One region of the Streptomyces sp. NBC_00285 genome, then DNA from elsewhere that is predicted to be linked to it. Evidence: riboswitches for the same ligand, from Rfam matches in the RefSeq annotation. Region 1 holds a riboswitch; the other holds the start of a gene.

Region 1 (15,800 bases):
CATCAGCGTCCCGGCCACCGGGAACGACATGGTCGGCGCGTGGAAGCCGTAGTCGATGAGCCGCTTGGCCACATCGTCGACGCTCACCCCGGTCGCCTTGGTCAGCGGCCGCAGGTCGATGATGCACTCGTGCGCGACCAGCCCGCCAGGACCGGTGTAGAGCACGGGGTAGTGCGGCTCCAGCCGCTTGGCGATGTAGTTGGCGGAGAGCACCGCCACCTGTGTGGCCCGCTTGAGTCCCTCACCGCCCATGAGCCTCACGTACGCCCACGAGATCGGCAGGATCCCCGCGGAACCCCAGGGCGCGGCCGAGATCGGCCCGACGCCGGTCTCCGGGCCCGCCGCGGGCTGCATCGGGTGGTTCGGCAGATACGGCGCCAGGTGCGCCCGAACTCCGACCGGACCCACGCCCGGTCCGCCGCCGCCGTGCGGGATGCAGAAGGTCTTGTGCAGGTTCAGGTGCGAGACGTCGCCGCCGAAGTGCCCCGGCTTGGCCAGCCCCACCAGCGCGTTGAGATTGGCCCCGTCGACGTACACCTGCCCGCCTGCCTCGTGCACCTGCGCACAGATCTCGGCGACGTGCTCCTCGAAGACCCCGTGCGTCGAGGGATACGTGATCATCAGCACGGCCAGCTCGGTGCGGTGCTGCTCGATCTTCGCCCGCAGGTCCTCGACGTCGATCTCGCCGTCCTCGGCGGTCTTCACGACGACGACCTTCATCCCGGCCATGACGGCACTCGCGGCATTCGTGCCGTGCGCCGACGACGGGATGAGACACACGGTCCGCTGCTCGTCACCGTTGGCCCGGTGATACCCGCGTACGGCGAGCAGCCCGGCCAGCTCGCCCTGTGAACCGGCGTTGGGCTGAAGCGACACGTTGTCGTACCCGGTGACCTCGGCGAGCCGCTCCTCCAGCTCCCGGATCAGCGTCAGATAACCCTGCGCCTGCTCGATGGGGGCGAAGGGGTGCAGCTGCCCGAACTCGGGCCAGGTGACCGGTTCCATCTCGGTGGTCGCGTTGAGCTTCATGGTGCAGGAGCCCAGCGGGATCATGCCGCGGTCGAGCGCGTAGTCGCGGTCGGCCAGCCGGCGCAGGTAGCGCAGCATCGCGGTCTCGGAGCGGTACTGGTGGAAGACGGGATGGGCGAGGAAGTCGTCGGCGCGCAGCAACGCGTCCGGCAGTGCCTCCTCAGTGGCCGCGTCCAGTGCCTCAATGTCGGCCTCGACCCCGAACGCGCCCCACACGGCGGCGAGTTGAGCCCGCGCGGTGGTCTCGTCGCAGGCGATGGACACATGGTCGGCGTCGACGAGATGGACGTTGACGCCGTTGTGCCGCGCCGCGGAGACGACTTCGGCGGCCTTCGCGGGCACGCGCACGGTCAGCGTGTCGAAGTAGGAGCCGTGCACGACCTCGACCCCACCGGCCGTGAGGCCCGCGGCGAGGATGTTCGCGTAGCGGTGCGTACGGCGGGCGATGCCCCTGAGCCCCTCGGGCCCGTGGTAGACGGCGTACATCCCGGCCATCACCGCGAGCAGCACCTGGGCCGTGCAGATGTTGCTGGTCGCCTTCTCCCGGCGGATGTGCTGCTCACGCGTCTGGAGCGCGAGCCGGTAGGCCTTGTTCCCGTCGGCGTCCACGGACACGCCCACGAGCCGCCCGGGCAGGCTCCGCGCGAACTTCTCCCGCACGGCCATGTATCCGGCGTGCGGACCGCCGAACCCCATCGGCACACCGAAACGCTGTGTGGTCCCAACCGCGATGTCCGCCCCGAGCTCGCCGGGCGACTTCAGCAGGGTCAGCGCAAGCAGATCGGCGGCGACGGTCACGAGCGCGCCGAGCTCATGAGCCTGGTCGACGACCGCCTTGATGTCGCGTACGGCCCCGGAGGCGCCGGGGTACTGGACGAGCACGCCGTTGATCTCCCGCTCGGCGAGCTCGGCCGGGATCCCGTCGCTGAGGTCGGCGACGACGACCTCGACGCCGGTCGGCTCGGCGCGGGTCCGGATCACTGCGATGGTCTGCGGCAACGCGTCGGCGTCGACGAGGAAGATCCCCTTCTTGTTCTTCCCCATCCGGAGGGACAGCGCCAGGGCCTCGGCCGCCGCTGTCCCCTCGTCGAGCAGCGAGGCACCGGAGGTGGGCAGCCCGGTGAGGTCTGCGACCATGGTCTGGAAGTTGAGCAGGGCCTCAAGCCGTCCCTGCGAGATCTCCGGCTGATAGGGCGTGTAAGCCGTGTACCAGGCCGGGTTCTCCATGACGTTGCGCAGGATGACAGGCGGAGTGAAGGTGCCGTGGTACCCGAGCCCGATCATGGAGTCGAGCACCTGGTTCCGGTCGGCCAGCGACCGCAGCTCGGCCAGCACCTCGGCCTCGGTACGCGCTCCGGGAAGCTCCAGGGCATCGGCGTTCTTGATCACATCCGGCACCGCGGCGGCGGTGAGTTCGTCCAGCGAGCCGTAGCCGACCTGGGCGAGCATCTTGGCCTGAGCCCCGTGGTCGGGGCCGATGTGACGCTGCTCGAAGGGGATTCCCTGCTCGAGGGCGGAGAGCGGAATGCGATGGGCGGTCATTGCGGAGGCCTCCTGGTCTGACACGACCTTCGAGGGGTACACCCCGGCACGGGTACCCCGACGGCCTCCCCCTCTGTCATCTCAACCTGAGAGCTTCACCAGGCCGCCCGAGAGCGACCGGCTTTCACCGTCGGTGAGAGCGGAAGCCGTCGACACCCGCCCTGCTTTCCAGAGTGACCTCGCCCGTGCGGTACGTGAGCCTGAGAGATTCTGGGGAGGATTTGCTCCTTCGGCGCCTCCGATGATGTCTGGAGGACTCTCCCGCACGGTGTCGACAGCCGCCTGCAACAGTACCAGCGAGGTCAACGCCCGAGCTTTCGAGTGGCCGCACACCCCAATGTGCTCTTTCGTAGTGCTTACGACCGCTTCGGATGAGGTGCGACCAAGTGGAGGGCCCGTGCAGACCGACATCGATCCGCGCAACCTGATCGGCCGCAAGGCGTTCGACCGCAATGGCACCAAGATCGGCAGTATCGACGAGGTCTACCTGGACGACGCGACCGGCATGCCCGAGTGGGCAGCCATACGCACCGGCCTCTTCTCCAGGGACGCCTTCGTCCCCCTGGGACCGAGCGAAGTGATCGAAGGCACCCTGCACATCCCCTTCGACCGCGCCCTCATCAAGGAAGCCCCCGACTTCGGCGTGGGCCGGCACCTCTCCCCCGACCAGGAACTCCAGCTCTACCACCACTACGGCCTCGACACGGCCCCGCCGCCCCCGTTCCCGGACCGGGACTTCGGCAAGCTTGCGGGCACGGAGGAAGCCGAGGCCTGAGGGAGCCTCCGGCCCACTCACCCACCGACGAACCCGTCACGGGTGATCCGATGGGGACCGGCCGCCTCCACCAACGGCAACGGCTCCGCCACCTCCAACGCAGGATCCTCGACCCGGAACGTCCGCACCCGCCCCGGTTCCGAATCCGGCGTCTCGAACCGCACGGTCACCCTCCCCAGCCCGCTCCCCTGCACCCACCCGTGCCCGAACTCGGCATGCCGCACATCGTGACCGGCGACCCACCTCCGCCCGACCGCCACGTCACGCTCCTCCACAGGGGTGTCATCAGCCGCCTCCTCGACGGTGTGCTCTCCTCGCTCCTCCATGGCCTGAGCGAACAAGTCCTCCTGGGTGAAGTCGGCCAGCCCGCTCACGCCCACCCCCAGCAACCGCACACCCCCCGTGGAGTCCACGCCCTCCAGCAAGCGCAGGGCGGCCTCCCGGACCACCGTGGGATCGTCCGTGGGCCCCCTCAGGGTCTCGGACCGCGTCAGCGTCGAGAAGTCGTACCGCCGCACCTTCAGCACGATGGTGCGCCCCGACAGCCCGGCCCCCCGCAGCCGCCGCACACACCGGTCGGCCAGCCGCTGCACCTCCAGCCCCACCCGGACACGGTCATGGATGTCCACGTCGTACGTGTCCTCCACCGACACCGACTTCGTCTCACGCTCCGCCACCACGGGCCGCTCGTCCCGGGCCAGCGCCATCGCGTACAACCCGTGCCCGTGCGCCTTGCCCAGCAGCCGTACCAGCTCGTCCTCCCCCGCCTCCACGATCTCGTCGACCGTATGGATGCCGGCCCGCCGCAGGTGGTCTCCCGTCGCCGGCCCCACCCCCGGCAGCGTCCGCACCGGCATCGGCCCGAGCAGCGCGCGCTCGGTACCCGGTTCGATCACCACCAGCCCGTCCGGCTTGGCCTGCTCGGAGGCGATCTTCGCGAGCATCTTGGACGCGGCGAGTCCCACTGACCCCGTCAATCCTGTGCCGGCCCGTATGTCGGCCCGCAGCTTCGCCCCGGCCAGGCGCGCCGACCGGTCGTCCCAAGCCGTGCCCCCGGCCTCCAGGTCCACGAAGGCCTCGTCCAGGCTCAGGGGCTCCACCAGCGGAGACAGCTCCCTCAGCAGCCCCATCACCTGCTCGCTGATCGACCGGTAGAGGTCGAAGCGGGGCACGAGATAGGCGGCGTTCGGCGCGAGCCGTCTGGCCTGGGCCGTGGGCATCGCCGAGTTCACGCCGAACACCCGGGCCTCGTACGACGCGGTCGCCACCACGCCCCGCGGCCCCAGACCGCCCACGACGACGGCCTTCCCGCGCAGACTCGGCTTGGACGCCTGCTCCGCCGAGGCGTAGAAGGCATCCATGTCGAGATGCAGGATCGTGGGCGCTTTTCTCACAGGTCCGATGCTGCCCTACGCCACTGACAATGCCCGCCCCGAAGGGCGGTACGGGCCTCAGACCGCCCGGTTGCGCCGCCGCGCCAACTCGTCTGCGGGGTTGTGTCCCACCAGGGTCTCCCCGGTGTCGATGCGCTCTCCGTGCAGTTGGGACAGGGCGCTCTCGACGTCACGCCACACGACACCCACGGCGATCCCGAAGATTCCCTGACCGCCCTGGAGCAGCGCGTGGACCTCGTCCGGCGAGGTGCACTCGTAGACCGTGGCACCGTCGCTCATGAGCGTCATGCGCTCCAGGTCCTGGAAGCCCCGCTCCCGCAGGTGCTGGACCGTGGTGCGGATGTTCTGCAGGGACACGCCGGTGTCGAGGAACCGCTTGACGATCTTCAGGACGACGACGTCCCGAAAGCTGTAGAGCCGCTGTGTCCCCGACCCGTGGGCGGGCCGCACGCTCGGCTCGACGAGCCCGGTGCGCGCCCAGTAGTCGAGCTGCCGGTAGGTGATGCCGGCCGCCGCGCAGGCCGTAGGGCCGCGATAGCCGATCTGCTCGGACGCCATGGACGTCGCCCCTCCGCTGCTCGGCACGGCCGCCGTTCGCTGCGGAACGTGCTCGGCCGCACTGCCGTGCTGGGGGTCTGCCCAACTCGACCGAAGTTGAGAGCTTGGGGGAGGGTACGGACCGCTTGCCCCGAGACTCCGTCCGGGGGCACCCCCAGCCGTACCGTCGCCGCTGCTTCTCACGCCGACCTCCGTCCTTGACCTGCCTTCTCGACGGTAGGCAGTCACCAGGGGTGCGTCAACGATCGCCACACTCGGCACGCCGAGTGATAATCACCCTAGGAGTGGTTTCCCGTATCCAACCGCGGGGAAAGGCTAGCCGAATGTGCTCCGAACGGGCCGCAGGACGCTCTCACACGCCGGTGGCAAATGCCAGCATTTTGGTGACGACCGGACACAGCCGACCTCTCACGGACCACTGATCCGCCGGGTCGGCTGACTCTGTCTCACTGGCTGCTGGTGCCGAAGTCCTCGGGGGAGATCTGGTCGAGGAACTCGCGGAACTTCTCCACCTCGTCCTCCTGCTCGTCCGGAATCGCGATGCCGGCGTCGTCGAGTACTCCGTCGCTGCCGTAGATGGGCGTCCCGGTGCGCAGGGCCAGCGCTATGGCGTCGGACGGCCGCGCGCTCACCTCGACCCCGCTGGCGAAGACCAGCTCCGCGTAGAAGACGCCCTCACGAAGGTCCGTGATGCGCACTTCGGTGAGCTCCTGGCCGACCGCCTCCAGCACGTCCTTGAACAGGTCGTGGGTCAGCGGTCGTGCGGGGGCCATGCCCTGCTGCGCGAAGGCGATCGCAGTCGCCTCCCCGGGCCCGATCCAGATGGGAAGGTAGCGGTCGCCTCCCACTTCACGCAGGAGCACGATCGGTTGGTTGGAGGGCATTTCGACCCGGACACCTACGACATCGAGCTCGTTCACACAGCAACCCTAGGCCGTGCCCGGGACGTTTGGGTAGTCGGGCAGGAAACGGGTGACAGTTCCTGCACCAGCCGCCCTCAGGGCAGTCGTACACCGAGCGCGGTCTGCACGAGTGCCGCATGCAGCTTCACCGTGAGGCCGGCGAGTTCCTTCGCACGGGCTTCCGCGTGTGCGCGGGTCTGCGGGTTGCGGTGGCGCTTCAGCGGGGCCACCACCTGCTCCACGAGCCCAGCCTCGCGTTCGGCGGCGGCCTTCATCGCCCTCAGATGCCGCGGCTCGATCCCGAACCGCCCGAGTTCGGCGACGAGCGCGGCGACCGTGACCACCTCGGCGTCGTACGCCCCGTCCGGCAGCGCGGTGATGAGCCCGTACGACTCCCACTCCGCCAGCTCCGACTCGCCGATCTCGGCGGCGGCGAGCAGCTCGGCCCTGCCGATCCGCGCCGCGGTGGGTCCCTCGGAGACCTCCAGGACCGTTTCTCCGTCGCGCTGACGGCCCACCGTGGGCAGCGCCGCGGCCTCGCCGCGCTCCATGGCGTCCAGGTGCTCACGGATCACCTTGAGCGGCAGATAGTGGTCCCGCTGCATCCTCAGGACGTGACCGAGCCGCTGGAGGTCCCGGTCGCTGAACTTGCGATACCCGGAGGGGGTCCGCTGCGGCTCGATGAGCCCCTCGGACTCCAGGAAACGGATCTTGGAGATCGTGACTTCGGGAAACTCGTCGCGCAGCACGTTCAGCACCGTGCCGATACTCATCAGCCCACTGTCCGTGGCGGCGGTGCCGTATCCCGCACCGCCGCTCGGTGTTTGAAGCATGGACCTTCCCTGGGAGGGTCAGTAGCCCCGCTGGCTCGCGTAGAACACCAGCCGGTACTTGCCGATCTGCACCTCGTCGCCGTTGTTCAGAGCGACCGAGTCGATCCGCTCACGGTTGACGTACGTGCCGTTGAGACTGCCCACGTCGGACACGGTGAACGCGCCGTCCTGGCCGCGACGGAACTCCACATGCCGACGCGAGACGGTGACGTCGTCGAGGAAGATGTCGCTCTGCGGATGCCGGCCGGCCGTGGTCAGCTCGCCGTCCAACAGGAAGCGGCTGCCCGAGTTCGGCCCGCGACGCACCACCAGCAGCGCGGAGCCCAGCGGCAACGCGTCGACGGCCGCCTGCGCCTCCGGCGACAGGGCCGGCATCTGCGTCTGCCCGGTGACCTCGGCGTCGTACGCCTCGAGCCCGGAGATGGAGATGGTGGAGGTCGTCTCCGAGGGACGCTCGGGTACGGCCCCGGCTCGCAGCGGGGCGCCGCAGTTGGAGCAGAAGCGGCTGTTCTCCGCGTTGCGGTTACCGCACCTCGTACACACCTGGGCCGACATAGGGGAAAACCCTCCACCCGTACTTGAGGTTGACGGCTGCCCGAAACCTATGTCGCCGGACTGGGCAGGGTCAACAGACGGCACGCCCTGACCTCCGGGAACGTCACTGCCCGGGCCACCGAGCTGATCCCGGAACAGCGGGCGCTCACCCTCTGAGTCGGGCTGTGCGCGATGACGAGCGGTCGCGTTGTCGCTGCCCTCTCGCGCACTCTTGCCGAACAACTTCGCAAACAACTTCACGGGCGATTCCCCTTGACCGAAACAGACCCGCCCGTGGGGCAGGACGAACCCTGATTGAACACACCGGTCGACCCGGACACCCTCACAACGTCCGTTTCCACCAGACAGTTTCCACCACGCACCACCCATTCGGTGCGCCGACCCCCCGCAACCTCATGCCCTGGCCCGACGCGCCGCATGCACCCCCGGTTCACCGGGAGGACGACCGAGCGTAGTCAGGCCGCTTCGCCGCTCGCAAGGCGTCCACGACGATCTTGCCCGACCGCTCGACGGTAACGGTGGCCTGCTCCTTCTCAAGAGTCTGCACCACGCCTCCAGGAATGTTGAGAGCCGGTTCGAGGTCCTGCGGATTGCCGATGACCTTGAAACGAAACGGCGTGGAGATCTTGTTCCCGTCGACGTTCACTCTCTTGTCGGAATCCGACAGATAGGTGCCCGCGACGACCCGCACACCGTTCACCTGGATCGCCTCCGCCCCGGCCGCCCGCAACTCCTGGATCGCGTCGAGCAGCATGTCTGCCTCGACCGTCCCCTTGGTGTCCTCGATCGTCATCGTGATGCCCGGCCCCTGCGCGGCCACGGTGCCCGCGAGAATGCCGAGTTGCCGCTCCTTCTCGACCGTCTGCTTGCGAGCCTCCTCGGCCTGGTCGGAGCTGTTCTCCAACTCGTCCCGCTGCTTCTCGAGACCCTGCTTCTCGTCTTCAAGACGCTGAGTACGGTCGTCCAGTTCATCCAGGATGCGTACGAGATCCTCTTGCCGCGCCCCGCGCAGCGCGCTGTCGCTGTCGCTGTTCGACGCCACCTGGACGGCGAGGCCGAAACCGAGGCCGAACAGCAGGACGGCGACGATGAGTTGGGCGCGCGTCACACGCGGCGGCCACAACCCCTGCACCAGCCGCTGACGGCCGGTGAGCCGCGGCTCCACCACCGGCGCGTCCGTCACCTCGGGCGGCCTCGCCGGAAGTTCCTCGGGCAGTTCCTTGCGCAGCCTGTTGCCGGGCGGCTCGTCCTGCTCGCTCATCGGCCTCACGCCCGGAAGACGTGCCGGCGGATCGCCGCGGCGTTGGAGAAGATGCGGATCCCGAGCACGACCACGACACCGGTCGACAGCTGCGCACCCACGCCCAACTTGTCGCCGAGGAACACGATCAGCGCGGCCACGACCACGTTCGACAGGAACGACACGACGAAGACCTTGTCGTCGAAGATGCCGTCGAGCATGGCCCGCAGACCCCCGAAGACGGCGTCGAGCGCCGCCACCACGGCGATCGGCAGATAAGGCTCGACGACCGCCGGAACCTCGGGCCGGACCAACAGGCCGGCCACGACTCCCACGACGAGGCCCAGTACGGCGATCACGATGTGCCTTTCTCAGTTCTCGGCTCTGCAGTACGTACGATCACACTCGGTGCGGCCGGCAGCCGGAGGTCGCCCTCCACGGAGATGGCGGTCCGGATGCCGTAGTCCTCTTGGAGGGCGTGCAGATACAGTCCGTCGGCACTGTTCTGGAACCTGCTGCTCAGCCGTTGCCCGTCCCCCACCGCAAGCACCGTATACGGCGGAACCAGCGGCTTGTTGTCGACCAGTATCGCGTCACCCGCGGCTCTGATCGCCGACAACGCGGTCAGCCGCTGTCCGTTGACGGAGATGGCCTCGGCCCCCGACGCCCACAGTCCGTTGACGACCCGCTGCATGTCGCGGTCGCGCACGCGCCCGGTGTCGGAGAACCCCGAGGTCTCACGCGGGTTCCCGTCACCGCCGGTGCTGGCTTCCTTGGCGTCGTTCACAACCAGCTTGACGCCGGGGCCGTGCACTTCCACGGCGCCCGACAGGATGCCCATGAGATCGGCCTGGCCGCTGTCGCCACTCTGTTTGAGCGCCTGGCGCTGCCGTGTACTCACGTCGTCGCGCAGCTCGTCCACGCTCTTCTCGAGCCTGTCCGCCGTCTCGGTCTCACGGTCGATCCGGTCGATGAGCTCCTCGCGCTCCTTGGCCACGACAGGAGCGGCCACCCGCGCCTGCGCCGCCCCCACGGTGACCACCAGAGCCGCGAGCACCAGGCCGACGGCAAGGCCGAGCTTGGCCCGCAACGTCCTGGGGAGCCCAGCGTCACCGGCGGCCTTCTTCCGAGCCGCCGACTCGGCGTATCCGTCATCGAGGCTGTGGTCCATGACGTTGGTGAGCAGCGACATGGAGGCGTCCGGGCGCGAGGGGCGCGTGGGCGTGCTCCGGACGGGGGGCTGCTGCGGCATGCCGAACATCGTCGCACGTCGCGACCCCTACCTCCGAACGGCCCCATCCGCGTGCCGGACAGGCCCCCTTGGGGGCACATGTCCGGCACGCGCGTGTGTGGATCAGCGACCGGCACTGTCCACGACGGCCGCCCACTCGTCGAGCAGAGCCTGCGCGGAAGCGTCGTCGGGCCCCTCGGCCCACAGATGCGTGACCGCCTCGGCCGGGTCCGGCAACACCATCACCCAGCGCCCGTCGGTCTCCACGACCCGGACACCGTCGGTCGTGTCGACAAAGCGATCGCCGGCCGCCTCGACGACCCGCCGCATCACCAGCCCCTTGACGGCCCACGGAGTCGCCAGATCCCGCTTGATGACATGTGCCCGCGGAATCCGCGCGTCGATCTGGCTGAGCGTCAGCTGCGTCCGCGCCACCAGCCCGATCAGCCTCACGAAGGCCGCCGCGCCGTCGAAGACACTGCTGAACTCCGGAATGATGAAGCCGCCCTTGCCGTCACCACCGAAGATCGTCGAGTCGTCACGGCCGACACGGGTGAGGTCGTCGGGCGAAGTGGTCGTCCACTCCACCTGTGTGCCGTGGTACGCCGCCACCTGCTCACCGATCCGCGTGGTGGTCACCGGCAACGCCACACGACCGCTACGCCGCTCCGCAGCGACCAGATCGAGCATGACGAGCAACGCCCGGTCGTCCTCGATGATCCGCCCCTTCTCGTCGACCAGGGACAGCCGTTCACCCACAGGGTCGAACCGCACTCCGAACGCGGCTCGCGCGGACGCCACGATCTCTCCCAGCCGCACCAGCCCCGAACGCCGAGCGTCCGCCGTCTCCGTGGGCCTGGACTCGTCGAGCCCCGGGTTGATGGTCAGCGAGTCCACACCGAGCTTCCCGAGCAGACTGGGCAGCACCAGTCCCGCGCTGCCGTTCGAGGCGTCCACGACGACCTTGAGCCCGGACTCGGAAATGCCTGTGATGTCGACGTTCCGCAGCAACGAGCCGGTGTACGAGTCGAAGACACTCGCCGGGAAGTGCAGATCACCGATCTCCCCGGGGAACGCCCGCCGGTACTCCTGCCGGGCGAAAACCCGGTCCAGCTTCCGCTGGCTGCCCTGGGACAGGTCCGCGCCCCGCCCGTCGAAGAACATGATGTCCACGGAGTCCGGAACCCCGGGCGTGGTCCTGATCATGATCCCACCGGCACTGCCGCGCGCGGTCTGCTGCCGCGCCACGGGCAACGGCACGTTCTCCAGGTCGCGTACGTCGATGGCGCTGGCCTGGAGAGCGGAGATCACTGCCCGCTTCAGCGCCCGTGCGCCTCGGGAGTGGTCGCGGGCGGTGGTGACGGTCGACCCCTTCTTGAGGGTCGTCGCGTAGGCCCCGGCCAGCCGGACCGCAAGCTCCGGAGTGATCTCGACGTTCAGGATGCCGGACACCCCACGGGCGCCGAAGAGATGCGCCTGGCCCCTGGACTCCCAGATGACGGAGGTGTTGACGAAGGCGCCGGCCTCGATGGTCTTGAACGGGTAGACCCGAACATTCCCCTGGATGATCGATTCCTCGCCGACGAGGCACTCGTCACCGATGACCGCACCGTCCTCGATACGGGCCGCCCGCATGATGTCGGTGTTCTTCCCGACGACACATCCACGGAGATTGCTCTGCTGGCCGATGTACACGTTGTCGTGCACAACCGCCTTGTGCAGAAAGGCCCCGCTCTTGACGACCACGTTGGAGCCGATGACGCTGTGCTCACGAATTTCCGCGCCGGCCTCGACCTTCGCGTAGTCCCCGATGTAGAGCGGGCCGCGGAGAACGGCGTCAGGATGCACCTCTGCACCCTCGGCAACCCATACGCCCGGGGAGATTTCGAAGCCGTCGATCTCGACGTCGACCTTGCCCTCCAGAACGTCGGCCTGAGCCTTCACATAGCTCTCGTGGGTGCCGACGTCCTCCCAGTACCCCTCAGCGATATAGCCGTAGATCGGCTTGCCTTCCTTCATCAACTGCGGAAAGACATCGCCGGACCAGTCCACGGGTACATCGGACTCGACATAGTCGAAGACCTCGGGCTCCATCACGTAGATGCCCGTGTTCACCGTGTCCGAGAAAACCTGCCCCCAGGTCGGCTTCTCCAGGAAGCGCTCGACCTTCCCCTCCTCATCGACGATGGTGATGCCGAATTCGAGTGGATTGGGTACGCGCGTCAGGCAGACAGTGACCAGCGCGCCCTTTTCCTTGTGGAAGTTGATGAGTTCGGTGAGATCGAAGTCGGTCAGGGCATCACCGGAAATTACGAGGAAAGCATCGTCCTTCAACGCCTCTTCGGCGTTCTTGACGCTTCCGGCGGTACCGAGTGGCTTCTCCTCGTTGGCATAAGAGAGCTCCATCCCGAGCTCTTCACCGTCACCGAAGTAGTTCTTGACCAGCGAGGCCAGGAACTGCACAGTGACGACGGTCTCGTTGAGACCATGCCTTTTGAGCAGCCGAAGAACGTGCTCCATGATCGGCCGGTTTACCACCGGCAGGAGCGGCTTGGGCATGCTTGAGGTCATTGGGCGAAGGCGTGTGCCTTCGCCTCCGGCCATCACGACGGCCTTCATGTCGGAAGCGTCCTCCTCCAAGAGATGACGGTCTAGCCGACTTCACCCGTCCAGATTGTCCCGCACATTCCCGGCGGGGGCCATCGAGCCGTTACGGCTGTGCCAATGGACGAGTTCAATCGGCCATGGCGTCCGCACGGACTAGGCGGCGGACTTGTACCACGTAGAGGACTCCTGCCCACCAGTAGAGGGTTGTACCCCATCCTGCGAACGCCCATCCGAAAATAGCAGCGAGTGACGAGAGCCATCCAGTTCCGTCACTGAGCAGGAGCAACGGGAAGGCGTACATCAGGTTGAAGGTGGCAGCCTTGCCGAGGAAGTTCACCTGCGGCGGAGGATAGCCGTGACGCCTGAGGATGCCCACCATCACCAGGAGAACCAGCTCACGCAGAAGCAGTGCAGCCGTCAACCAGATTGGCAGAATTTCGCGCCAGGTGAGCCCGACCAAGGTCGAGAGAATGTAGAGCCGGTCGGCTGCGGGGTCCAACAGCCGGCCCAGGCTGCTGATCTGGTTCCAGCGGCGGGCGAGCTTGCCGTCCAGGTAGTCACTGATGCCGCTCAGGGCCAACACCAGCAACGCCCACTCGTCGCTCCTGGGGCCCCCGAACTCAGGCCTGAGGATCAGCCACAGGAAGAGCGGCACACCAACGAGCCGCGCCATGCTGAGGATGTTGGGGATGGTGAGGACCCGGTCCGTCTGGACCCGGGTCTCCTGGACCTCCACCCGGGAGCCTCCTGTGGGAAATGTGCCGACGATGCCCCCTGACCCTACCTCAACACAAAAAAGCTCTGGCTCTTGGGCTGTGCGCCCAAGAGCCAGAGCTCTAAAAGGAGTTCGGCGGTGTCCTACTCTCCCACAGGGTCCCCCCTGCAGTACCATCGGCGCTGTAAGGCTTAGCTTCCGGGTTCGGAATGTAACCGGGCGTTTCCCTCACGCTATGACCACCGAAACACTATGAAACTGTCGAACCATGCCACACCACACCCCTCGTAAACCACAGGGATGTGGGGCTGTTCGTGGTTTCAGAACCAACACAGTGGACGCGAGCAACTGAGGACAAGCCCTCGGCCTATTAGTACCGGTCACCTCCAGCGGTTACCCGCCTTCCAGATCCGGCCTATCAACCCAGTCGTCTACTGGGAGCCTTAACCCCTCAAAGGGGGTGGGAATACTCATCTCGAAGCAGGCTTCCCGCTTAGATGCTTTCAGCGGTTATCCCTCCCGAACGTAGCCAACCAGCCATGCCCTTGGCAGGACAACTGGCACACCAGAGGTTCGTCCGTCCCGGTCCTCTCGTACTAGGGACAGCCCTTCTCAATATTCCTGCGCGCGCAGCGGATAGGGACCGAACTGTCTCACGACGTTCTAAACCCAGCTCGCGTACCGCTTTAATGGGCGAACAGCCCAACCCTTGGGACCGACTCCAGCCCCAGGATGCGACGAGCCGACATCGAGGTGCCAAACCATCCCGTCGATATGGACTCTTGGGGAAGATCAGCCTGTTATCCCCGGGGTACCTTTTATCCGTTGAGCGACGGCGCTTCCACAAGCCACCGCCGGATCACTAGTCCCGACTTTCGTCCCTGCTCGACCCGTCGGTCTCACAGTCAAGCTCCCTTGTGCACTTACACTCAACACCTGATTGCCAACCAGGCTGAGGGAACCTTTGGGCGCCTCCGTTACTCTTTAGGAGGCAACCGCCCCAGTTAAACTACCCATCAGACACTGTCCCTGATCCGGATCACGGACCCAGGTTAGACATCCAGCACGACCAGACTGGTATTTCAACGACGACTCCACAGACACTGGCGTGCCCGCTTCACAGTCTCCCAGCTATCCTACACAAGCCGAACCGAACACCAATATCAAACTGTAGTAAAGGTCCCGGGGTCTTTCCGTCCTGCTGCGCGAAACGAGCATCTTTACTCGTAGTGCAATTTCACCGGGCCTATGGTTGAGACAGTCGAGAAGTCGTTACGCCATTCGTGCAGGTCGGAACTTACCCGACAAGGAATTTCGCTACCTTAGGATGGTTATAGTTACCACCGCCGTTTACTGGCGCTTAAGTTCTCAGCTTCGCCACACCGAAATGTGACTAACCGGTCCCCTTAACGTTCCAGCACCGGGCAGGCGTCAGTCCGTATACATCGCCTTACGGCTTCGCACGGACCTGTGTTTTTAGTAAACAGTCGCTTCTCGCTGGTCTCTGCGGCCACCCCCAGCTCACCGAGTAAATCGGATCACCAGTGATGGCCCCCCTTCTCCCGAAGTTACGGGGGCATTTTGCCGAGTTCCTTAACCATAGTTCACCCGAACGCCTCGGTATTCTCTACCTGACCACCTGAGTCGGTTTAGGGTACGGGCCGCCATGAAACTCGCTAGAGGCTTTTCTCGACAGCATAGGATCATCCACTTCACCACAATCGGCTCGGCATCAGGTCTCAGACTTAATGAACGGCGGATTTGCCTACCATTCGTCCTACACCCTTACCCCGGGACAACCACCGCCCGGGATGGACTACCTTCCTGCGTCACCCCATCACTCACCTACTACAAGTCTGGTTCGCCGGCTCCACCACTTTCCATTCCCCGAAGGGTCCGGAACGGCTTCACGGACTTAGCATCGCCTGATTCAATGTTTGACGCTTCACAGCGGGTACCGGAATATCAACCGGTTATCCATCGACTACGCCTGTCGGCCTCGCCTTAGGTCCCGACTTACCCTGGGCAGATCAGCTTGACCCAGGAACCCTTAGTCAATCGGCGCACACGTTTCCCACGTGTGTATCGCTACTCATGCCTGCATTCTCACTCGTGAACCGTCCACCACTAGCTTCCGCTGCAGCTTCACCCGGCACACGACGCTCCCCTACCCATCCATACAGGCGTTGGCCCTATTGTATGAATGACACGACTTCGGCGGTACGCTTGAGCCCCGCTACATTGTCGGCGCGGAATCACTAGACCAGTGAGCTATTACGCACTCTTTCAAGGGTGGCTGCTTCTAAGCCAACCTCCTGGTTGTCTGTGCGACTCCACATCCTTTCCCACTTAGCGTACGCTTAGGGGCCTTAGTCGATGCTCTGGGCTGTTTCCCTCTCGACCATGGAGCTTATCCCCC
Region 2 (15,800 bases), 5.6 Mb from region 1:
TGTTCAGGCCGGGGTACAGCGGGTGCTTGTCGGCGAGCGCCCTGACCCGGGCCTTCAGCGACTCCCCGTCGTAGGACGGCTTCAGTGTCTCGGCGATCACGTCCGCGACCTCGGCGAAGTCCTCGGTTGTGAAGCCGCGGGTGGCCAGGGCCGGCGTACCGATCCGCAGCCCCGACGTCACCATCGGCGGGCGCGGGTCGTTCGGGACGGCGTTGCGGTTGACCGTGATGCCGACCTCGTGGAGACGGTCCTCGGCCTGCCGCCCGTCCAGCTCGGACTCGCGCAGGTCGACGAGGAGCAGGTGCACGTCGGTGCCGCCGGAGAGCACGTCGACCCCGGCCTCCCGGGCGTCGTCAGCCGTCAGACGCTCGGCGAGGATGCGCGCACCGTCCACCGTACGCCGCTGGCGCTCCTTGAACTCCTCCGAGGCGGCGACCTTGAAGGACACGGCCTTCGCCGCGATCACGTGCTCCAGGGGACCACCCTGGAAGCCCGGGAAGACGGAGGAGTTCAGCTTCTTCGCGAACTCCTTCTTCGCGAGGATGATCCCGCCGCGCGGGCCGCCCAGCGTCTTGTGGGTCGTGGAGGTGACCACGTCCGCGTACTCGACGGGGTTCGGGTGCAGCCCGGCGGCCACGAGACCGGCGAAGTGCGCCATGTCGACCCACAGGTACGCCTCGACCTCGTCGGCGATCCGCCGGAACTCCGCGAAGTCCAGCTGCCGCGGGTAGGCGGACCAGCCCGCGATGATCACCTTCGGGCGGTGCTCCTTGGCCAGCCGTTCCAGCTCGGCCATGTCGACGAGCCCGGCCTCGTCGACGTGGTAGGCGACCACGTCGAACTGCTTGCCGGAGAAGTTCAGCCGCATCCCGTGGGTGAGGTGACCGCCGTGCGCGAGGTCGAGCCCGAGGATGGTGTCGCCGGGCTGGGCCAGCGCGAACAGGGCGGCCTGGTTGGCGGAGGCGCCGGAGTGCGGCTGCACGTTGGCGTACTCGGCGCCGAACAGCTCCTTGACCCGGTCGATCGCGATCTGCTCGGCCACGTCGACGTGCTCACAGCCGCCGTAGTAGCGGCGGCCCGGATAGCCCTCGGCGTACTTGTTGGTCAGGACCGAGCCCTGTGCCTCCATGACCGCGAGCGGCGCGAAGTTCTCGGACGCGATCATTTCGAGGGTGGACTGCTGGCGGTGCAGCTCGGCGTCGACCGCGGCGGCGATCTCCGGGTCGAGTTCGTGCAGGGGTGTGTTCAGTGCGGACGTCACGGTCATCGGGTGTGCAGCTCCTCAGCCGGCGGAAAAGGCGGTGTACTCGTCGGCGGAGAGGAGGTCGGCCGGCTCCTCCGTGACGCGTACCTTGAACAGCCAGCCGCCCTCGAAGGGGGCGGAGTTCACCAGCGACGGGTCGTTGACGACGTCCTCGTTGACCTCGGTGACCTCACCGGCCACCGGGGAGTACAGGTCGCTGACCGACTTGGTGGACTCCAGCTCGCCGCAGGTCTCGCCCGCGGTCACCGTGGCGCCGACCTCCGGGAGCTGGACGAAGACGACATCGCCGAGCGCGTTGGCCGCGTGCTCCGTGATGCCGACCGTCGAGACGCCGTCCTCGGCGCCCGACAGCCACTCGTGCTCCTTGCTGTAACGCAGCTGCTGGGGGTTGCTCATGGCCTGAATTCTCCTGTACGCGGGGGAGTGCTGGTGAATGGGGGTACTGCGCGAGGCGCGCTTGAGCAGCGACTATGTGCTCAGCATCACCTACGGCGGCCCTGTCAGGCCGCTTGTTTCCGGACGCCTGTTTCGGCTTCTACTTCTGACGCCTGTAGAACGGCAGCGCCACGACCTCGTACGCCTCGTGGCTGCCCCGGATGTCCACACCGACACCGGCCGTGCCCGGCGTCGCGTGCGCGGCGTCGACGTACGCGATGGCGATCGGCCTGCCCAGCGTGGGGGAGGGGGCGCCGGAGGTGACCTCGCCGATCACCGCACCGCCCGCGACGACGGCGTACCCGGCACGCGGCACCCGACGGCCCTCGGCGACCAGGCCGACGAGGACGCGAGGGGGGTTCTCGGCGGCACGCGAGGCGGCCTTGTGGAGGGCCTCGCGCCCGACGAAGTCCCCCTCCTTCTCGAACTTCACGACCCGGCCGAGCCCGGCGTCGAAGGGGGTCAGCTCCCGCGACAGCTCGTGCCCGTACAGCGGCATGCCCGCTTCCAGACGCAGGGTGTCCCGGCAGGACAGTCCGCAGGGGACCAGGCCCACACCCTCGCCGGCCTTGGTCAGCGCCTGCCACAACTCGACCGCGTGCTCCGGCTTCACGAACAGCTCGAAGCCGTCCTCGCCGGTGTACCCGGTGCGCGCGATCAGCGCGGGGACCCCGGCGACCGTGCCCGGCAGACCGGCGTAGTACTTCAGCCCGTCGAGATCGGCGTCGGTCAGGGACGCGAGGATCCCCGGAGACTCCGGTCCCTGTACGGCGATCAGCGCGTACGCGTCCCGGTCGTCCCGCACCTCGGCGTCGAAGCCGGCCGCGCGCTCGGTCAGCGCGTCCAGGACGACCTGGGCGTTGGAGGCGTTGGCGACCACCATGTAGTCGGTCTCGCCGAGCCGGTAGACGATCAGGTCGTCCAGGATGCCGCCGTCGGTCTGGCAGATCATGGTGTAGCGGGCCCGGCCGACACCGACGGAGCCGATGTTGCCGACGAGGGCGAAGTTCAAAAGGGCAGCCGCGGCCGGTCCGCTCACCGTGATCTCCCCCATGTGGGAGAGGTCGAAGAGCCCGGCCTTCGTACGCACCGCGGTGTGCTCGTCGCGCTCGGAGCCGTACCGCAGGGGCATGTCCCAGCCGGCGAAGTCGGTCATCGTCGCGCCGAGCGAGCGATGCAGGGCATCGAGGGCGGTGTGACGGGGTTCAGAACTGCTCATCGGGCGGTCGTCTCCAAGGATCCCAGGACATGGGTGTGACGGGCGAGGTGATTCCTCCCCATCTGTCATCGGAACCTGAGAGGTTCGCCATGAAGAAACATGGCTTGCACCTTGGGTGGAGCCGCCTTCGAGTGGGCGGCCCGCTTTTCAGATGTGCCTCGCCCGCGCGGTAACGGGGGCCTGAGAGATTCAAGGGAGGGACTTGCTCCTTCGGCGCCCGGGTACATGTACCCAGGACTCTCCCGCGCGGATTCAAGCGGCCGGTATGCAGTTGGCGCCGACATCATTGCACGCATCGCGGGCGGGCGGCAGGGCCGCACCCGGCCCCTCCCTTTGTAACTGGCTTGTGGCGGTACGCGTACAGAAACACGGGAGATCATCCATTACCTTCTCTTTACGCTTGGTGGGGAGGGGAGACCCTGACCCCGGAGGAGGACGATGACGGTGAACAGGACCACCGCGTACGCGACTACCTCGGGCCTGGCGCTGCCCGAGCAGCCCGCGGCCCCGGCCGTCGAGGCCCGCGGCACGCGCCCGGCGCCGGTCGTCCGTGACCTGCGCGACCGCCTGGGACACAGCCCGCACGCCCTGCTCTTCGGCCCCAAGGACCTCGTCGTCATCACCGGCCTGCCCGGCAGCGGCAAGTCCACCCTGATGAAGCGTGCGGTCACAGGGGCACGCATCGACTCCCAGGACACCCGCGACCGCTGGGACGGCCGACTGTCCCGCTTCCTGCCGTACGCCGTCTACCGCCCCCTGGTCCGGCTCGCGCACTACGCCGGACTGCGCCGCGCCCTGCGCTCCGGCGAGGGGGTCGTCGTGCACGACTGCGGGACGCAGACCTGGGTGCGCGGCTGGCTGGCCCGCGAGGCCCGCCGCCGGGGCGGCACCCTGCACCTGCTGCTCCTCGACGTCACGGCGGACGCAGCGCTGGAGGGCCAGCGCGAACGCGGCCGGGGTGTCTCGCGGTACGCCTTCCTGCGCCACCGGGGCGCGGCCGCCCGCCTGATCCGTGCCGTGGAGCGGGGCGACCTGCCCCAGGGCTGCGCCTCGGCGGTGCTGGTCGACCGGGAGGCGGCGGACGTCCTGCGGCGGATCGGCTTCACCGGCTGAGGCGGGAAGAACTCGTCCGGGCCGGGGCCGGCTCCCGCCGTACCCGCTAGCCTTTCAGCCACATCAGTACTGGGTTCACAGCAGGCGGTCGCACAGATGGATTTCCCGGCGGATCTCCCCGCGGACTTCTCGGAGTTTCCGGCACAGACGGCACACCCCCATCCGCACGGCGGATGGCCGGGCAACGAACTGGAGGAGGTGCTCTCCGCCTCCCTCGGCATGCCCTCGGCATGCGCCCGGATCATCGAGGTGCTCGGCCGCAGCTTCGTCTGGATCCCCCTGCCGAACGGCGGCGGCCCGCACAGCGGCCCCCTCGACCTGCCCACGCTGGAGATCGGCGGCCAGGCGTTCGTGCCGGTCTTCAGCTCCGAGGAGCAGTTCCGCCAGGTCGTCGGCAGCCATCTGTCGTGCACCATCGCCCCGGCGGTCGAGTTCGCCCGTGGCCTGCCCCCGCACGTGGGCCTCGCCCTGAACCCCGACGGTGTGGTCGGCGTCCCGCTCCCCCCGGCCGCCGTCGCCGACCTCTGCCGGGTGGGCCGCTCCCCCCTCGACGGCCCCAACACCGGCGGGCGGGTCAAGCTCTACGAACCGGACTGGCAGGACGACCCGGTCGACTTCCTCGCCACCGCCTCCGCGGAGTTCGCGGCGACCGGCGTGGTCCTGACGGCCCGCCGCTGCCTTGCGGCCATCGAGACGGCCGACCCGGTGATGTTCGTGGGCGTCGAACTCTCCCAATGGGAGGGAGATCTGCGCACCTTGCCGATGGACGCTCTCGGCCGGGCCCTGCACCGGACCCCGGTCCGGTGGCCGGTGAACCTGGTCCTGCTGGACGTGGCGGACGACCCGGTGGGGCACTGGATGCGCGAACAGGTACGGCCCTTCTACACGCAGGGCTAGGTGTGCTTCGACGATCCCGCCGTCCCGGCGCGCACATTCGCCCTGTCGCACCCGGTACCGGGCGGCCCTTCGCGTTGCGATCGCACGCACCGGACGCCGCCGCGTTCGACACCCGCCCCGGGAACAACCCGGCCCGGGGCGCGGGACTGTGCCACTATGCGGTCCGCCGCGGGCGCGACCGGTCACGGACGAGCGCACCCGTCGACAGCGCACAGATCCCGGGCTCGTGGGCGCTTAAGCTGGGTCCAAACTCGGGGCCGACTTCAAGAAGGGGCGAAACAGGGTGAGCGCCACCACGACCGGCCAGGTCGAGCACATGCTGCGCCAGGTGACCCCCGGGCGCTACGACGCCTACGAGGCACTGCTGCGCGCCCTCGCGACCCCCAACTCCGGCCAGGTCTGGATGCTTCTGTGGCACGGCCAGTCCGGCTCCCCCGACGCCCAGTACGGAAACATGGAGGTCGAGGGCTACGGCTACGCCCCATGCGTCACCTCCGCCCAGGAGTTGAGCGCCAGTGGCTGGAACCGCTCCTACGAAGTGGTCGAAGGCATCGACGTGGCCCGCACCCTGTTCCCCGACCACTACGGGCTCTGGCTCAACCCGCACGCCCCGGGCGGCGGCGTCGGCATCCCCTGGCTCGACCTGCGCCGCATCGCGACCGGCCTGGAGCGCCAGCCCGCGGGACCGCTGCGGCTGTCGGAACCCGGTATCGAGGTCCCGCAGTTCTACGCCCTGCTCTCGCACAACGCCCACCGCACCCCGGCGGTCCGCTCGCTGCGCCGCGCCTGGGTGCAGCCGGCGCTCGGTGCGCCATATCTCGCCATCGGTCTCGACGTGTACGACACCAGCCCCTCGGCCGTCGACTCGGTGCGCGGGATGATGCAGCAGTCCATCGGCGCCGTCCCGGACGGCCTCCCGGTGTCGACCGTGGCGATGTCCGACGAGTACGACCCGGTGGCCCTGTGGATGCGGGCCGGTGCCCGGCCCTTCTACGACCGCGAGGCCCACGGCGCCCCCGCCCAGGCCCCGGCAGCCGGGTACGGCTACCCTCCGGCCGGCGGAGGCTACTGAAAGTCACTTCCCTCTTTCTTACGCCATCACGTTACAACCACATTTCTCCGCGCGTAGATAACGGCGATTGGTCCGCAAGGTCGGCTAATCTCCGCTTCTGTCCCAACTGCCCCGCGTCCGAGGGGCGTTACCCAGTGTTCGGATAACGGAATCCTCCTTACTGCATCACGGTTGCGCATACTTTCTTCGCCAGGCCTGGCGGGTGATCGCAGCCACGTTGAAGACTCCCCAGTCAGATGCGGGATCGGAGAATCCTGTGAACACGAGCAAGTCGACAAAGCCGTAATCCACGGCAGGTGTAGGCCGGTCACCACCGGCGAGAGGGGTCGGGTCACTGTGACCGCACCGATCGAGACCACCGGGGCGCAGGCCGAGGTGCAGCCGGAGGCTGTCCTCGCCGGCGTCGACAAGGGGCAGATCGAGGGCCGTTCCCTGGGGCAGATCGCCTGGTCCCGTTTCAAGAGGGACAAGGTGGCGGTCGCCGGCGGTGTGATCGTCATCCTGCTGATCCTGCTCGCGGTGCTCTCGCGTCCCATCCAGGCCATGCTCGGCCTGGACCCGAACGCCCTCCACCAGGACCTGATCGACCCCAACACCTCGCTGCCCAAGGGCGACTTCGGCGGCATGAGCTGGGACCACCCGCTCGGTGTGGAGCCGAAGTTCGGCCGCGACATCGCCACCCGCATCCTCGAGGGCTCCTGGGTCTCCCTGGTCGTCGCCTTCGGCGCCACGGTCCTGTCCAACACGATCGGCGCCGTCCTCGGCGTGGTCGCGGGCTACTACGGCGGCCGGGTCGACACGATCATCAGCCGGCTGATGGACACCTTCCTGGCGTTCCCGCTGCTGCTGTTCGCCATCGCCATCTCGGCCACCCTCCAGGGCGGTGCCTTCGGCCTGGAGGGTCTGCCGCTGCACATCAGCGTGCTGATCTTCGTCATCGGCTTCTTCAACTGGCCCTACCTGGGCCGCATCGTGCGCGGTCAGACGCTGGCCCTGCGCGAGCGGGAGTTCGTCGACGCCTCGCGGGGGATGGGGGCCAGAGGGCCCTACATCCTCTTCCGCGAGCTGCTCCCGAACCTCGTCGGCCCGATCATCGTCTACTCGACGCTGCTCATCCCGACCAACATCCTCTTCGAGGCGTCCCTGAGCTTCCTCGGCGTCGGCATCCAGCCTCCGCAGGCGTCCTGGGGCGGCATGATCAACCAGGCGGTCGACTACTACCAGGTCGACCCCCAGTTCTTGATCGTGCCTGGTCTGGCCATCTTCGTGACCGTGCTGGCATTCAATCTGCTCGGCGACGGTCTCCGTGACGCTCTCGACCCGCGCAGCCGCTGATCCGCGGCCGCGGTGAGAGTCATAAAGATTTCCGACAACAAAGGGGAAGCAGACCATCATGCGAAGGTCAGCGCTGGCCGCAGTAGCGGCCATCGGCAGTGCGAGCCTGTTGCTCTCGGCTTGCAGCAAGGCTGATGACAACGGTGGAGACGGGAACAAGTCGGCTGGGGCCAACGCAGCGACCAAGGGTGTCGTCAACGCCTCCACCCAGAAGGGTGGGACGGTCACGTACGAGTACTCGGACGTGCCGGACTCCTTCGACCCGGGCAACACGTACTACGCCTACATGTACAACCTCAGCCGGCTGTACGCCCGCCCGCTGATGACCTTCCAGCCCGGCGCGGGCGAAGAGGGCAACAAGCTGGTCCCGGACCTCGCCGCGAGCGCCGGTGTGCCCAGCGACGGCGGCAAGACCTGGACGTACAAGCTGCGTTCGGGCCTGAAGTACCAGGACGGCACCCCGATCACCTCGAAGGACGTCAAGTACGGCGTCGAGCGCTCCAACTTCGCGCGTGACGTGCTCTCCCTCGGCCCGAACTACTTCCAGCAGTTCCTGATCGGCGGCAAGGCCTACAAGGGCCCCTACAAGGACAAGAGCGCCGAGGGCCTGAAGTCCATCGAGACGCCGGACGACACCACGATCGTCTTCAAGCTCGACCGCGCCTTCCAGGAGTTCGACTACCTGGTCGCCACCCCGCAGACGGCTCCGGTGCCGCAGGCCAAGGACACCGGCATCGACTACGTCAAGAGCATCGTGTCCTCGGGCTCGTACAAGTTCCAGAGCTACGACGAGGGCAAGCAGGCCGTCCTCGTCCGCAACGAGAACTGGGACCCGAAGACCGACCCGCTGCGCAAGCAGTACCCGGACAAGATCGTCGTCAAGCTCAAGGTCAACGCCGAGACGATCGACCAGGACGTCCAGGCCGGTGACGCGATCGACCTCGGTGGTACCGGTGTCCAGGCCGCGACCCAGGCGAAGGTCGTCAACAGCGCCGACCTGAAGGCCAACACGGACAACACCTACGGTGGCCGTCTGGTCTACATGGCGATCAACAACCAGGTCGCCCCGTTCGACAAGGTCGAGTGCCGCAAGGCCGTCGAGTACGCCATCGACAAGGTCTCCGTGCAGACCGCCGAGGGCGGCCCGATCCGCGGTGACGTCGCCACCACCGTCCTGCCGCCGGACATCACCGGCTACCAGAAGGCCGACGTCTACGCGACCACCGGCAACAAGGGTGACGTCGCCAAGGCCAAGGCGCAGCTGAAGGCCTGCGGCAAGACGTCGATCAACACCAACCTCTCGGCGCGCAGCGACCGTCCGCAGGAGATCGACGCGGCCACCGCGATCATCGCCTCGCTGAAGAAGGTCGGCATCAACGCCAGCCTGAAGCAGTACCCGTCGGGCAAGTACTTCACCGACTACGCGGGTGTGCCGTCGTTCGACAAGAAGCAGAACATCGGCCTGCACATGATGCAGTGGGGTGCCGACTGGAACTCCGGCTACGGCTTCCTCCAGCAGATCCTGCACGGTGACGCGATCGGCGCCTCCGGTAACACCAACCTCTCGTATCTGAACGACAGTCAGATCAACGAGATGCTGGAGAAGGCCATCGCCACCGAGGACGACACCGCGCGCAACGCCCTGTACGGGCAGATCGACAAGCGTGCGATGGACCTGGCGGCGCTCGTCCCGCTGACCTACTTCAAGGTCCTGCTGTACCGCCCCGCGGGCTTCACCAACCTGGTGTCCTCGGCGGCCTTCAGCGGTCAGTACGACTACCTCAACATCGGCACGACCAAGAAGTAGCCCCGGAAGGCAGGTGAAGGCATTGGTGCCCGCGGGCTCAGCAGCCCGCGGGCACCAGCGCCGGTCCCCGTGATCTCGTACATCCTCCGTCGGACGTTCGCGGCAGTGCTCCTGCTGCTGGTCGTCACCGCGGTCACCTTCGCGATCTTCTTCCTGTTGCCGCGCATGGCCGGACAGTCCGCCGACCAGCTCGCGCAGCAGTACATCGGAAAGAGCCCGACGAAGGCCGACATCCTCGCGGTCAAGCAGAACCTCGGTCTTGACGACCCCCTGTACCTGCAGTACTGGCACTTCATCAAGGGGATCGTGGCCGGCGCCACCTACAACCTGGGCCCCACCACCGCGCACTGCAGCGCCCCCTGCTTCGGCTATTCCTTCAAGAACCACGTCGAGGTCTGGCCGCAGCTCACCTCGCGCCTTCCGGTGACCGTCTCGCTGGCCGCCGGTGCCGCCGTGCTGTGGCTGGTGTCCGGTGTCGTGATCGGCGTGATCTCGGCACTGCGGCCCCGCAGCTTCTTCGACCGCGCCTTCATGGGTGTCGCGCTCGCCGGTGTCTCGCTGCCCATGTTCTTCACGGGCAACCTGGCGCTGCTGCTCTTCACCTACCAGTGGCCGATCTTCGGCCGCACCTATGTGCCGTTCACCGAGAATCCGGCCGAGTGGGCCAACACGCTCTTCCCGGCCTGGTGCTCACTGGCGCTGCTCTACTCCGCCATCTACGCGCGGCTCACCCGCTCGGGCATGATGGAGACGATGAACGAGGACTTCATCCGCACGGCCCGCGCCAAGGGCCTGCGCGAGCGCAGCGTCGTGACCCGGCACGGGCTGCGGGCCGCGCTGACCCCGATCATCACCGTCTTCGGCATGGACCTGGGCCTGCTGCTCGGCGGCGCGGTGATCACCGAGACGGTGTTCTCGCTGCCCGGCATCGGCCAGTACGCGGTGCAGGGCATCACCGACAACGACCTGCCCCCGATCCTCGGCGTCACCCTGCTCGCCGCCCTCTTCGTCGTAGTCGCAAATCTCCTGGTGGACCTGTTGTACGCCGCCGCCGACCCGCGGGTGAGGCTCTCGTGACCGAACTCTCCAAGACCGGTGCCGCCCTGGGCGAGCCGGCTCCGGGGAACGCCCCCGACGCCTTCCTCGCGGTCCGCGACCTCAAGGTGCACTTCCCGACCGACGACGGCCTGGTCAAGTCCGTGGACGGGCTCACCTTCGAGGTGGAGAAGGGCAAGACCCTCTGCATCGTGGGCGAGTCCGGATCCGGCAAGTCCGTCACCTCGCTCGCGATCATGGGCCTGCACCGGCTCGGGGCGCAGGGCAAGCACGTGCAGATGTCCGGCGAGATCTGGCTGGACGGCAAGGAACTGGTCTCCGCCGACCCGGACGAGGTGCGCCGACTGCGCGGCCGCGAGATGGCGATGATCTTCCAGGACCCGCTGTCCGCGATGCACCCGTACTACACGATCGGCAGCCAGATCGTGGAGGCGTACCGGGTCCACCACGACGTCAGCAAGAAGGTCGCGCGCAAGCGGGCCGTCGAGATGCTCGACCGGGTCGGCATCCCCGAGCCGGACAAGCGCGTGGACGGCTACCCGCACGAGTTCTCCGGCGGTATGCGCCAGCGCGCGATGATCGCGATGGCGCTGGTCAACAACCCCGAGCTGCTGATCGCGGACGAGCCGACGACCGCCCTCGACGTCACCGTCCAGGCGCAGATCCTCGACCTCATCCGGGACCTGCAGAAGGAGTTCGGCTCCGCGGTCGTCCTGATCACCCACGACCTCGGTGTGGTCGCCGAGATCGCCGACGACGTGCTCGTGATGTACGGCGGCCGGTGCGTGGAGCGGGGCAGCGTCGACGACGTCTTCGAGCGCCCGCAGCACCCGTACACCTGGGGCCTGCTCGGTTCGATGCCACGCATCGACCGTGAGACCTCCGAGCGGCTCATCCCCGTCAAGGGCCAGCCGCCGAGCCTCATCAACGTCCCCTCGGGCTGCGCCTTCCACCCCCGCTGCCCGTACGCGGACATCCCCAAGGGCGACGTCACCCGTACCATGCGCCCGGAGCTCCAGCAGGTCGGCGGCGGGCACTTCTCCGCGTGCCACCTCTCGCCGGAGGACCGCACGCGGATCTGGACCGAAGAGATTGCGCCGAAGCTGTGAGTGAGACGAAGACATCGGACCCGGCGGCTCCCGAAGAGCGCGAGGTGCTGCTCAAGGTTGAGGGCCTTAAGAAGCACTTCCCGATCCGCAAGGGCGTCCTCCAGCGCCAGGTCGGCGCGGTCAAGGCGGTCGACGGCATCGACTTCGAGGTGCGCAAGGGCGAGACGCTCGGCGTGGTCGGCGAGTCGGGCTGCGGCAAGTCGACGATGGGCCGGGTCATCACCCGGCTCCAGGACCCGACCGGCGGCTCGATCCACTTCGAGGGCCAGGACATCACACGGCTGAAGCCGGCCGGGATGCGTCCGCTGCGGCGGGACATCCAGATGATCTTCCAGGACCCCTACGGCTCCCTGAACCCCCGGCACACCATCGGCTCGATCGTCTCGGCGCCGTTCCGGCTGCAGAGCGTCGAGCCGGAGGGCGGGGTGAAGAAGGAGGTCCAGCGCCTCCTGGAGCTGGTCGGCCTGAGCCCCGAGCACTTCAACCGCTACCCGCACGAGTTCTCCGGCGGTCAGCGTCAGCGCATCGGGATCGCGCGGGCGCTCGCGTTGAAGCCGAAGCTGGTGGTGGCCGACGAGCCGGTGTCCGCGCTGGACGTGTCGATCCAGGCGCAGGTCGTGAACCTGATGGACGACCTCCAGAACGAGCTGGGCCTGACGTACGTGATCATCGCGCACGACCTGTCCGTCGTCCGCCATGTCTCGGACCGCATCGCGGTGATGTACCTCGGCAAGATCGTCGAACTCGCCGACCGCACCTCGCTGTACGAGGCGCCGATGCACCCGTACACCAAGGCGCTGATGTCGGCGGTGCCGGTGCCCGACCCCAAGCGCCGGGGCGCCAAGAGCGAGCGCATCCTGCTGCGCGGTGACGTGCCGTCCCCGATCTCGCCCCCCTCGGGCTGCCGCTTCCACACGCGGTGCTGGAAGGCGACGGAGGTCTGCAGGACGACGGAGCCGCAGCTGATCGAGCTGCGCCCCGGTCAGCGCGTGGCCTGTCACCACCCCGAGAACTTCGAGGACCAGGCTCCGCAGGACACGGTCCTGCTGTCGGTCGCCAAGGAGGCGGCCGAACTGGTCGCCGACGAGGTGCTGGCGGAGTCGGCGGAGACGTCGGCGGCCCTGGCGGCGCAGATGGGCGCTGCCCAGGAGGCCGAGCCCTCCGAGGAGACGGCCGAGAAGCCCGCGGCGGAGGTCACCGCCGACGCCGGAGCCACGTCGGCGAAGACCGGTCCGGGGGCCAGGACCACGCCCGCCGCCGCGGTCCAGGAGCCACCCGCCGCCGAGGAGCCCGCCTCCGAGACCCCCGGCTCGCCGGAACCGGAACCGGAAGCGGATCGTCAGGAGTCAACTGACAAGTAGCGCATGACAAGTTGGCAAAGTCATGCACATGCCCGAACGGGAGAGTGAAGAGTCGTCCGTGTCCGACTTATCGGCACACGCGCGAAAGGGACGACTCATGAAACTCTCCCGTTCGGCACGTTCAGGGGCCATCGCGACCGCGGTGGCCTCCTTCTTCGTCGTCGCCGCTTCCCCCGGCCCGCACCCGGGCGCACCGGGCATCGGCGACAGCTACTTCCCGAACCTCGGCAACGGCGGCTTCGACGCCCGGCACTACACCCTCGACGTGGCGTACAACCCGGACACCGACCGCCTGGACGGACGTACGACACTCACCGCCCGCGCCACCCAGAACCTCTCCTCCTTCGACCTGGACCTGCAGAAACTCGAGGTCACAAGGGTCGAAGTGAACGGCAGACGGGCCCAGTTCACGCGCGACGGCGACGAGATCCGCATCTCCCCGCGCCAGTCCCTGCGCAAGGGCCACGACTTCACGGTCGCCGTCACCTACGGCGGCGTCCCGGAACCCCTCAACGGCCCCATCGTCTTCGGCTCCGACTACGGCTGGATGAAGACCCCCGACGGCGTCTTCGTCGCCTGTGAACCCAACGCGGCCTCGACCTGGTTCCCGTCCAGCGACCACCCCTCCGACAAGGCCACGTACGACATCCGCTTCAAGACCCCCAAGGGCCTGACCGCGGTCTCCAACGGTCGGCTCGTGTCGACGTACGACAAGGGCGGCTCGACGTACACCCACTGGCGCGAGAAGAAGCCGATGGCGACCTACCTCGCGACCGCCACCATCGGGAAGTTCGACGTACGGACCGGTACGACCCCCGGCGGCATCCCCATCTACACCGCGATCGACCCGGTGCTGGCGAACAGCAACAACGTGGACGTGTACGGGGTGACGGCCGAGGCCACCGACTACTGGTCGCAGGTCTTCGGGCCGTACCCCTTCGAGGAGACCGGCGCGATCGTCGACGACATGCCGCAGGCCGGGTTCTCGCTGGAGGTACAGACGAAGCCGGCCTACTCGGCGGTGCGCAGCGAGACGACGATCGTGCACGAGCTCGCCCACCAGTGGTTCGGGGACAGCGTCTCGGTCGCGCACTGGAAGGACATCTGGCTCAACGAGGGCTTCGCCACCTACGCCCAGTGGCTGTGGGCCGAGCACCGGGGCACCCGCAGCGCCCACGACTCCTTCATCGCGGGCTACGACGCCCGTCCCGCAGGCAGCGCCTTCTGGCAGACCACCGTCGGCGACCCGCAGCGCGACACGATGTTCGCGTCCGCGGTCTACCAGCGGGGCGCGATGACCCTCCAGGTGCTGCGCGAACGCATCGGCGACCAGGCCTTCTTCAAGCTGCTGCCGGCCTGGACGAAACTCCACCGCTACGGCAACGCGAGCACCGCCGACTTCATCGGCCTCGCCGAGAAGGTCAGCGGGCAGCAGCTGGACGACCTGTTCGGGACGTGGCTGTTCACGACGGGCAAACCGGCCCTGTAGCAGTCCACGGGTAAGAATGTGGGGTGCTCCAGCAACTGTTCAGCCCCTCCGTCCAGCACACGCTCGACCTCGTCGGCATCTTCGTGTTCGCCATCTCGGGCGCGTTGCTGGCCGTCCGCAAGAACTTCGACGTCTTCGGCATCGCCGTCCTCGCCGAGGTCACCGCGCTGGGCGGAGGGCTGTTCCGGGACCTGATCATCGGCGCGGTACCGCCCGCCGCCTTCACGGACCTGGGGTACTTCATCACCCCGCTCCTCGCCGCCCTGCTCGTCTTCTTCCTGCACCCGCACGTGGAGCGGATCCAGGTCGGCGTGAACGTCTTCGACGCGGCCGGCCTCGGCCTGTTCTGCGTCGCGGGGACGACGAAGGCGTACGAGTACGGCCTTGGCCTGACCCAGTCCGCGACGCTGGGCATGGCCACCGCCGTCGGCGGCGGTGTACTGCGGGACGTGGTCGCGGGCGAGGTGCCCTCGCTGCTGCGCTGGGACCGCGACCTGTACGCGGTCCCGGCGATCGTCGGCGCCACCATGGCCGTCCTGTGCATCCGCTACGACGCCCTCACCCCGTTGACCGGCGGGCTCGCGGCCCTCACCGCCTTCGTACTGCGCCTGCTCGCGATGAGGTTCCACTGGCGAGCACCGCGGGCGTGGAACCGGCGGTCGACCGTGCGTGAGGAGTAGCGCCCGCCCGGCCGTGCAGCAGCCCCATCTCCTCCGTCAGCCAGCGGAACGCCGGGACCACCTGCGGCCGCCACAGCGCCATGTTGTGGCCGCCCGCGCTCTTCGGGATGTAGACGACGTGCACGGTCGTCGGCGCCTTCGCGATCTGTTCGAGACCGGTGGCCGCCTCGTAACCGTCGCCCGGCTGCCCGGACTCGTAGAGCGCGATCGCGGGCGGGGCAAGGGCGTCCCGCAGCAGCACGTAGGGGTTGTTGGCGCGGCGCAGCGCGGGGGTCTCGGCGGCCAGCGAGTTGCGTTCGCCGATCGGGTCGTTGTAGCCGGACATGCTGACCGCGGCCCGGTAGCGGTCGGGGTGGGCGACCGCGAGCTTCGTCGCGCAGTGCCCGCCCGCGGAGTACCCGGCCACCGCCCAGCCCGTCGGCCCGGGCTGGGCACGGAAGTTGTCCGTGACCATCTTCTGCACGTCGACGCTGAGCCAGGTGTCCGCGTTCACCGTGCCGGTGATGTTGGCGCAGCCGGTGTCCACTCCGGCCAGCAGGTTCATGCGCGGGGCGACCAGGACGAACGGCGCCACCCGGCCGGCCCGCATCAGTGGCCGCAGCTGGTTGACCGCGTGCAGCGACCCGAACCAGGCCTTCGCCGAGCCGGGATAGCCCGACAGCAGCTCCACCACGGGGAACTTGTGGTGCCGGTACGCGGGCTCGGTGTACTGCGGCGGCAGCCAGACGTAGACCTCGGCGTCCACGCCCGACACCCGGCCCTTGAGCTGGGTCACCCGCACGTCCTTCATGCCGGGTCCGGAGGCCTGTACGAAGTGCTGCTTCACCTTGGGCAAACGTTTCAGCGCGATACCGCCGGTGCCGCTGGCGCCGAGGTTCGCCGCCTGCTGGACGTGGTTGCCGGTGCCGAGCAGGTCGGCCCAGTCGTCGTACAGGTTGTTCTGGTTGTTGACCAGTACGAAGA

The links. A riboswitch is a leader RNA that binds a small molecule or an ion and turns the genes downstream of it on or off. The one in region 1 is predicted to bind glycine.
Region 2: another riboswitch for glycine. It lies ahead of gcvT (glycine cleavage system aminomethyltransferase GcvT); the one in region 1 lies ahead of gcvP (aminomethyl-transferring glycine dehydrogenase).

What each region holds. Positions count from the first base shown of each region.
Region 1 covers NZ_CP108055.1:1,902,921-1,918,720, forward strand. Annotated here, with positions in the region: gene gcvP (aminomethyl-transferring glycine dehydrogenase) at 1-2,571, opposite strand, end outside; glycine riboswitch at 2,635-2,749, opposite strand; glycine riboswitch at 2,750-2,845, opposite strand; gene OHT57_RS08685 (PRC-barrel domain-containing protein) at 2,969-3,346, shown strand; gene OHT57_RS08690 (DNA polymerase IV) at 3,364-4,740, opposite strand; gene OHT57_RS08695 (MerR family transcriptional regulator) at 4,798-5,481, opposite strand; gene OHT57_RS08700 (bifunctional nuclease family protein) at 5,745-6,218, opposite strand; gene ftsR (transcriptional regulator FtsR) at 6,296-7,033, opposite strand; gene OHT57_RS08710 (FHA domain-containing protein) at 7,052-7,957, opposite strand; gene OHT57_RS08715 (DUF881 domain-containing protein) at 8,019-8,849, opposite strand; gene OHT57_RS08720 (small basic family protein) at 8,855-9,187, opposite strand; gene OHT57_RS08725 (DUF881 domain-containing protein) at 9,184-10,020, opposite strand; gene OHT57_RS08730 (mannose-1-phosphate guanyltransferase) at 10,183-12,678, opposite strand; gene OHT57_RS08735 (CDP-alcohol phosphatidyltransferase family protein) at 12,794-13,402, opposite strand; rRNA gene rrf (5S ribosomal RNA) at 13,512-13,628, opposite strand; rRNA gene OHT57_RS08745 (23S ribosomal RNA) at 13,732-15,800, opposite strand, start outside.
Region 2 covers NZ_CP108055.1:7,484,513-7,500,312, forward strand. Annotated here, with positions in the region: gene glyA (serine hydroxymethyltransferase) at 1-1,267, opposite strand, end outside; gene gcvH (glycine cleavage system protein GcvH) at 1,283-1,660, opposite strand; gene gcvT (glycine cleavage system aminomethyltransferase GcvT) at 1,800-2,918, opposite strand; glycine riboswitch at 2,971-3,075, opposite strand; glycine riboswitch at 3,076-3,173, opposite strand; gene OHT57_RS34675 (AAA family ATPase) at 3,357-4,031, shown strand; gene OHT57_RS34680 (enhanced serine sensitivity protein SseB) at 4,128-4,928, shown strand; gene OHT57_RS34685 (enhanced serine sensitivity protein SseB C-terminal domain-containing protein) at 5,245-6,000, shown strand; gene OHT57_RS34690 (ABC transporter permease) at 6,337-7,335, shown strand; gene OHT57_RS34695 (ABC transporter substrate-binding protein) at 7,394-9,142, shown strand; gene OHT57_RS34700 (ABC transporter permease) at 9,212-10,219, shown strand; gene OHT57_RS34705 (ABC transporter ATP-binding protein) at 10,216-11,307, shown strand; gene OHT57_RS34710 (ABC transporter ATP-binding protein) at 11,304-12,668, shown strand; gene OHT57_RS34715 (M1 family metallopeptidase) at 12,766-14,157, shown strand; gene OHT57_RS34720 (trimeric intracellular cation channel family protein) at 14,181-14,837, shown strand; gene OHT57_RS34725 (alpha/beta hydrolase) at 14,746-15,800, opposite strand, start outside.